DNA from 3 places in the Rhodopseudomonas sp. BR0G17 genome. Region 3 is predicted to be linked to each of the others. Evidence: riboswitches for the same ligand, from Rfam matches in the RefSeq annotation. Region 3 holds a riboswitch; each other region holds the start of a gene.
The links. Region 3 has a riboswitch for cobalamin ahead of DY467_RS03025 (DUF1636 domain-containing protein). Riboswitches for the same ligand answer to the same signal wherever they lie in the genome.

Region 1 (2,240 bases), on a different contig from region 3:
AGCCGGGCGTGAACGCGATGTCGTCCGCAACCTCGACCATGCCGCTGGCGTGAATGATGCGCACCGCGATCTTCTCCTCGTCGCGCGTGAACCGATCGAGCGCGGCTTCAGCGCGGATAATGGAGAACGACTGACGATAGATCGCGTCGCCGTCCTTTTCGTAAGCGTAAGTCATCGGGCGGCGTCCTCGATCAGCTCGGGGAGAAGGGATGGGGGCTGCTCTGTGTCGGCGACTGCGCTGCCGCTTGAAGTCTCCATCGCGGAGATGCTGAGCCCCGCGGCGAGGGCGAACTGCATCAGGATGGCGCGTGCGGCATGGCCGGCGCGCTGCGCGTACAGCCTATTGAGGCGACGAAGCGTGGTCGGCGGCAGGTTGGTGATCAGTTCGCTTGGAACGTCGGGCTGCTCTCGAGCGCTTAGGACCGCGAAGGCCATCCGCCGGCTGCCGGCGAACGCGGTGGTCGGTTCGACGGCTTCACGGTCGGAATGCGCCTGATCCGGCAGCACGATCAGGATTGCGCGCGGCAGCGACGAATCGAGGGAGCGCTCGCACGCGTGCGCGGCGAAAGAGGCGAGATCGCTGGTGTGCAACCGGGGCGGTCCGCCGGGCCATGACTGAGCGAAATCCGCCAGCGTCGCGGCGCAGGGCGACAGCACCACGATTTCGGCGGCGGCTGGCCGAAGCGACAGCTGAGAACCGGCGGAGACACCGGGATGGAGCGCAGTGGGCGGCATCGCGCCGAATCTCGTCGGTTGGCCATCGCGGGCGATGGCTCAAAACCGGCGAACGGACCTGCACTCCGGACCGCCGAAAGACATCCCGGGGCACCCCGCCCGAAACGACGTCAACATAGCAGGCGACGGCAGGTCTCCTGGCTCACGGGTCTTCGCCGATGCAGCCTTCCCGGAATATCTCCAGTGGCGTGTTGCGTCGGCTAACCGTTTACAGTTGCGGGGGCAGCTTCGGCTCGACCGCGGGCAGCGATCTTCCGATATTCCCTCTTCGTCCTGTCCGAGGACAGGACACCGTCGGCGCGGGATGTTTGGGACGGAAACGGCAAACTGTCAATCGACCATCATTGGCAACTGGCCGCCAAGAGCCGTCATCAAATTCGCGCCAGCTTGATCGGGATCAAGGCGTATCGCCCGAGGCCTCCGGGGCTCGCGCCAACGAGCTGCGGCGGCTATCGATCGCCGCACGCAGCAGCGCCGCCGCCCGGAACGGCGCGTGCAGCGCTTTGCTGAACGGCAGCGCGGCGAACAGGCCGAACACCAGCCCGAGATGGGTGGTGAGCAGTAGCCCCATCGCCAGCGTGCTGCGGAAGCCGAGCACCGCGAGCCCACTGGCGCCGACGAGGGCCAGCAGGATGAGAAAAGCGACGTTCAGCCTAGTCTCGCCGCGATCGCTCGGCTCGTGGTCGGCCCGCGCTTCCAATGCCAGCAGTCCCACCGCGCCGACGGTCATCGTCACGCCGCCGACGAGCCCGAGCATCACCGGCAGGCTGACGACCGGGTAGGGCGCTACGACGCCGAGCAGATGATGATAAGTGGCGGCCACGATTGTCGACAGGCCGCTGAGCACGAAGCCGCCGGCGGTCAGATGGTGTAAGATCCGTCGCCGCTGCGAGGTGCGCTCATCATGGTTGTGGCAGCCGGGACCGCCGCCGCCGAGATGGCGCAGCGTGATGATGTCGGAGAGGGCAGCGGGCAGCGCGCGGACGATCTCGCGGACCGTCATCCCCGGCGCGATCGTATGCCAGTATCGCAGCGTCGCCAGCGTGACCGCGATCACCGCCCAGGCGAAGGTGCCGCCCGCGAGTCCGGCCATCGCCGGCCACGGCAGCACGCGATAGAACGCGCCTTCGCCCGCGTGGGCGGTTAGCAAGGTTGCCGATGAGTCCGTGCCCAGTACGAGGCCAAAGGTGATCAGCAGCGCGAGCGCGACGGTGGCGGGTACTGCGAGCGATGAGGCGCGAAAGACGCGCCCAAGCGCGGGCGGCCACAAATGGTCTGCATAGGAGCGCTGCCGCAGTTCGGCGAACGTCGCCGGCAGATTGACGGCGAACGGATGTGGTGGTGTGTACTGGCAATCATGCCAGCAGCCCTGGCAGTTGTGGCACAGGTTCGACAGGTAGCTGACGTCGGTCAGGCTGAAGCCGTGCTTGCCGTCGATCGCTGGAAACACCGGGCAGAGCCCATCGCAATACATGCAGGCGCTACAGATCCGCAGCACGCGCTCG
Region 2 (2,240 bases), on a different contig from region 3:
CGGAACGGTCGCGAGCGACATCTCCGGCGCGAGCTGCGCGCCGATGATCGAGCCGGTCGCGAAGATCACCGCGGCGTTGGCGCCGGTCAGCGCCTGCGCCGCGACCAGCCGCACCACGTTGGAACGGGCACGGGCATCGTCTTCGACGATGTCGTTGGCCGTCGCATCGACCATCGGCAGGGATTCTCCTCGCACCGGCCGACGACGGCCGGCGATTGCGCGCGCATCATAGGGCCGGGCCGGGCGTGATCAACCCGCCGGGCCACCGGCGGCCGCATGGGCCTCCGCCGGTTTTGCCCGTACAAACACCAGGATCAGGTTGTTGGCCGGCATCTCGACGATCTCGCTCAGCGCCAGACCGGCGCCGGCCGCGAGCTTTTCCAGATCCGCAACATCGCGGACACCCCATTCCGGATTGGCGTCGCGCAGGCTGGTGTCGAACACCGCATTGCTGAGCGCGGTGTGCTTGCCGTCCTGCTTGAACGGTCCATACAGCACCAGCATGCCGTCCTGGCGTAGCAGACGTCCGGCGCCGGCCAGCAGCCCTTCGGCGACGCGCCACGGCGCGATGTGGACGACGTTGGCACAGAACATCGCCAGCAATGGCCCGGGCTCCGCCCCGTCGGCCGGCGCCACCGACCAGGCGGGATCGGCCAGGTCGATCCGTTGCGGCGGCCTTAGATTGGGCAGCGCCGCGTGGGCGCGCCAGGCGGCAATGCTCTTGAGGTGCTGGTCGTTGACGTCGCTCGGCCACCACACGATATCCAGATGCTCGCGCGCCAGCGCTGCGATGTGCTGGCCGGTGCCACTGCCGGCTTCGAGCACGTCGCCCTGCCGCCCGGCGAGCAGCCGGGCCAGCACGGCGCGGATCGGCGCATCGTTGCGATGAAACGCGGCGGCGTCGAGCCGGCCGTCGGGTTCGACCCGCCGCCCGTCCTTGCCGAACTCCACCACGAACTCCGCCATCACCACCTGCCACATCCACTATCGTGCGAGGTGTACAGACCCGGCTGTTACACGCAAGTCACAGCTCGTCACAATCCGACCACGATTGCACCTGTTCGCCGCCATGGGCGAATTGACTCGCCAATTCCGCGACTTCTAATGGCGCTGACGGTTCCCGAGAGGGATGAAAAGGGAATACGGTGCGGACGCAGACACTTTCGCGTTCTAGGCCGTAGCTGTTCCCGCAACTGTAAGCGGATCGTCTTTCGTCGGATGCCACTGGGAACCTCGGTCCTGGGAAGGCGACGGAAGATCAACTGCGAGCCAGGAGACCTGCCGTCATTCGTGGTCACACGCGAAGTTGCCGGCCGGGAATTGCAGGCATTGTCTTCACCGCTTTCGCAAAGCTCGGTGAGACCTCGTTCGCTGTGACGTGCCACAGACGTCAGCCGAGGTTGAACCTTATGCAATCCCGACCCGCCGCGCCGCGGCCTTGCTCCGCACTTTCACGCGCGCTTCTTGCCTCCACCATTCTGGTGCCCGCGCTCTCGCTCACCACGCCTGCCGCCGCGCAGGACGTGCTGCCCGAGATCGTGGTCAGCGCCACCGCCACCGAAACGCCGCGCGAGCAGGTGGCGAGCTCGGTGACCGTGATCACCGCGGACGATCTCGCCCGCTATCAGCAGCGCACCGCCGCCGACGCGCTCAGCATGGTCCCCGGCCTCAATGTGGTGCGCACCGGCGGCCCCGGAGGCTCGACCTCGATCTTCATGCGCGGCACCAACTCCAACCACGTCAAGGTGCTGATCGACGGCATCGATGCCGGCGATCCGAGCAAGCCGAACGGCGCTTATGATTTCGCCAATCTGCTGACCTCCGACATCGAACGGATCGAAGTGCTGCGCGGCCCGCAGAGCGGCCTGTACGGCTCGGACGCGATCGGCGGCGTGATCTCCGTCGTCACCAAGCGCGGAAGCGGCCCGGCCAAGCTGACCGGCTCGATCGAAGGCGGCTCGTTCGGCACCTTCAACCAGACCGCGCGCGCCGCAGGCTCGCAGGACAATTTCGACTACGCCTTCAACGTCGCGCATTACCGCACGACCAGCCTGCCGGTGACGCCGCTCGATCTGCTGGCGCCGGGCCAGCAGCGCAACAACGACAACTACGACAACCTGACCTATTCGACCCGGCTCGGTGTCCGTGCCAGCGACGAACTCGCCTTCAACTACGTCGCGCGCTACACGGACGCCCACAAGGGCTTCACCGGCGACGACTTTTCGCGCTATCCGAACTCG
Region 3 (2,240 bases):
GCTGCGCATCGCCGCCTTTTCGATCGCCGCCTTCTTCTTGGCCATGCCGTCGGCATCCTGGCCGGCGCCGATCCCGATGCTCTGATCGAGCGGCGCCGGGCCGAGGCGGTGCAGCAGCAGAGACGACGAAGCCGTGTTGCCGATCCCCATTTCGCCGAGCGCGATCACGTCCGCCCCCGCGGCGATCTCGGCCCGCGCCAGTTCGGCGCCGCGATCGAGCGCCTGGCACGCCTCCGCGATGCTCATCGCCGGCTGACGCGCCGCGTTGGCGGTTCCCATCCGCACCTTGGCGTCGATCAGATCGGGATGCTTCGGCAGCTCGGCGGCGACACCGGCGTCGATCACCCGGACGTCGACATGGTTGGCGGCTGCGAATGCATTGGCGGTGGCCTTGCCGGCCAGATAGGTCATTACCATCGCCACCGTCACGGCGGACGGATATTGCGACACGCCTTCTTCGGTCAGGCCATGGTCGCCGGCGAACACCATCAGCACCGCATTGTCGGCGCGCGGCGGCTGCGGATGTCGCATCAAGGCCAGTTCGATGGCGAGGTCTTCGATCCGCCCGAGCGAGCCGAGCGGCTTGGCCTTGCCGTCCACCCGCGCCCGCAGGGTTGCTTTCAGCGACGGGTCGACCGGGGTGATCGACGGCGGCTGCCAGGTGACGAGGGTTTCGGTCGGCATCGGATGGTCCTTTGGTTCGGCAAGGCGCGCAACTGAGGCAAACGCGCAAGCCCGGTCAACACCACCTTCGCGTTGTTGACCCGCAACAGCGTCGCAGCTAGCGTGCCAGACGATGGTCCTTCCGCAAGGAAGGTGAAAAGGGAAGCCGGTGGGAGACGCGGTGCGTCTCGATCCCGGAGCTGCCCCCGCAACTGTAAGCGACGAGCCATCGCCGAGGCCACTGGGAATTCCTGGGAAGGCGGCGAATGGCGGCGACTCGCGAGCCAGGAGACCTGCCATCGCGTATTGTGCTTTGAAGGGTCGTCGGGGCGGGGTGCACCGGACGGAAGCAGTGCGGACGGCAAAGGCCTCTCCCGCGCGTTCCGACAAAGCTCGATAGCTGACGCGATGATTCGAGCCCGATGGATTCCGAGCCCCCTGCCGATGTGAGCGCCGATCCGCCGCGCGTGCTGCCTGGCGCGCCGGTGATGGTCAGCGTCTGCACCACCTGCAAGACGATCGACGGCGTCGCCGTCGGTGCGCCGATGCTGGAAGCCGTCCGCGACGCGCTGGCCGGCGCCGGCGGAGCGCAGGTCCGCGCCGTGCAGTGCCTGTCCGCATGCAAACGCGCCGCCACCGTCGCAGTGTCGAGCGAAGGCGGCTACACGTTCGTATTCGGCGATCTCGACGGCGCCGGCGGCGCCGACGCGGTGGCGGCGTTCGTCGCCTCCTATCAGGACAGTCACTACGGTCTGGTGCCGTGGCGGCAGCGACCGGAAGTCCTGCGCAAGGGTACCGTCGTCCGCCTGCCGCCGCCGCAATGGTCTCCCGACGATGGGCGGGCGCCGGCATGAGCGCGCTGATCTCTACCCTGGTGCTTGGCGGCGCGCGCTCCGGCAAATCGGTGTTCGGCGAACGGCTGGTCGCCGAGAGCGGCCTCGCCAGGATCTATCTCGCGACCGCCACCGCCAGCGACGACGAAATGTCCGATCGCATCGCCCACCATCGCGCCCGCCGCGGCGAGGGCTGGACTACGATCGAGGAGCCGCTCGGCTTGGTCGATGCGCTGACCCAGCACGCCGGCCGCGGCCGCGCCGTACTGGTCGATTGCCTGACACTGTGGCTGTTCAACCTGATGGAAGCCGGCCGCGATCCCGAGGTCGAGGCGAGGCGGCTGGCGCGCTATCTCGGCGTCGCCGCCGGACCGATCGTGCTCGTCTCCAACGAAGTCGGCCTCGGCCTGGTGCCGGAGACGCCGCTCGGCCGCGCCTTCCGCGACGCGCAAGGTCGCCTCAATCAGACCATCGCTGCCGCCGTGCCCAACGTCGCCTTCATCGCCGCCGGCCTGCCGCTGTGGCTGAAACGCCAATCAGGAGAGTAGTTCATGACCGCCCGCGTTCCCGTCACGGTGCTCACCGGCTTTCTCGGCGCCGGCAAGACCACGCTGCTGCGCGCGCTGCTCAATCAGTCGAGCGGCCGCCGCATCGCGGTGATCGTCAATGAATTCGGCGATGCCGGTTTCGACGGCTCGCTGGTCGAGGATTGCGGCGCGTCGGTGTGCGCACCGGGCGATATCG

Region 1: linked by a shared signal. The riboswitch ahead of DY467_RS12065 (hypothetical protein) and the one ahead of DY467_RS03025 (DUF1636 domain-containing protein) in region 3 are both predicted to bind cobalamin.
Region 2: linked by a shared signal. The riboswitch ahead of DY467_RS19245 (TonB-dependent receptor plug domain-containing protein) and the one ahead of DY467_RS03025 (DUF1636 domain-containing protein) in region 3 are both predicted to bind cobalamin.

Annotation. Positions count from the first base shown of each region.
Region 1 is NZ_QUML01000012.1:142,666-144,905, reverse strand. It holds gene DY467_RS12070 (precorrin-8X methylmutase) at 1-175, opposite strand, end outside; gene DY467_RS12065 (hypothetical protein) at 172-735, opposite strand; cobalamin riboswitch at 846-1,045, opposite strand; gene tcuB (tricarballylate utilization 4Fe-4S protein TcuB) at 1,133-2,240, opposite strand, start outside.
Region 2 is NZ_QUML01000028.1:34,326-36,565, forward strand. It holds gene DY467_RS19235 (MFS transporter) at 1-174, opposite strand, end outside; gene DY467_RS19240 (DUF938 domain-containing protein) at 250-966, opposite strand; cobalamin riboswitch at 1,098-1,300, shown strand; gene DY467_RS19245 (TonB-dependent receptor plug domain-containing protein) at 1,482-2,240, shown strand, end outside.
Region 3 is NZ_QUML01000002.1:209,288-211,527, reverse strand. It holds gene cobT (nicotinate-nucleotide--dimethylbenzimidazole phosphoribosyltransferase) at 1-684, opposite strand, end outside; cobalamin riboswitch at 781-978, shown strand; gene DY467_RS03025 (DUF1636 domain-containing protein) at 1,086-1,517, shown strand; gene cobU (bifunctional adenosylcobinamide kinase/adenosylcobinamide-phosphate guanylyltransferase) at 1,514-2,044, shown strand; gene cobW (cobalamin biosynthesis protein CobW) at 2,048-2,240, shown strand, end outside.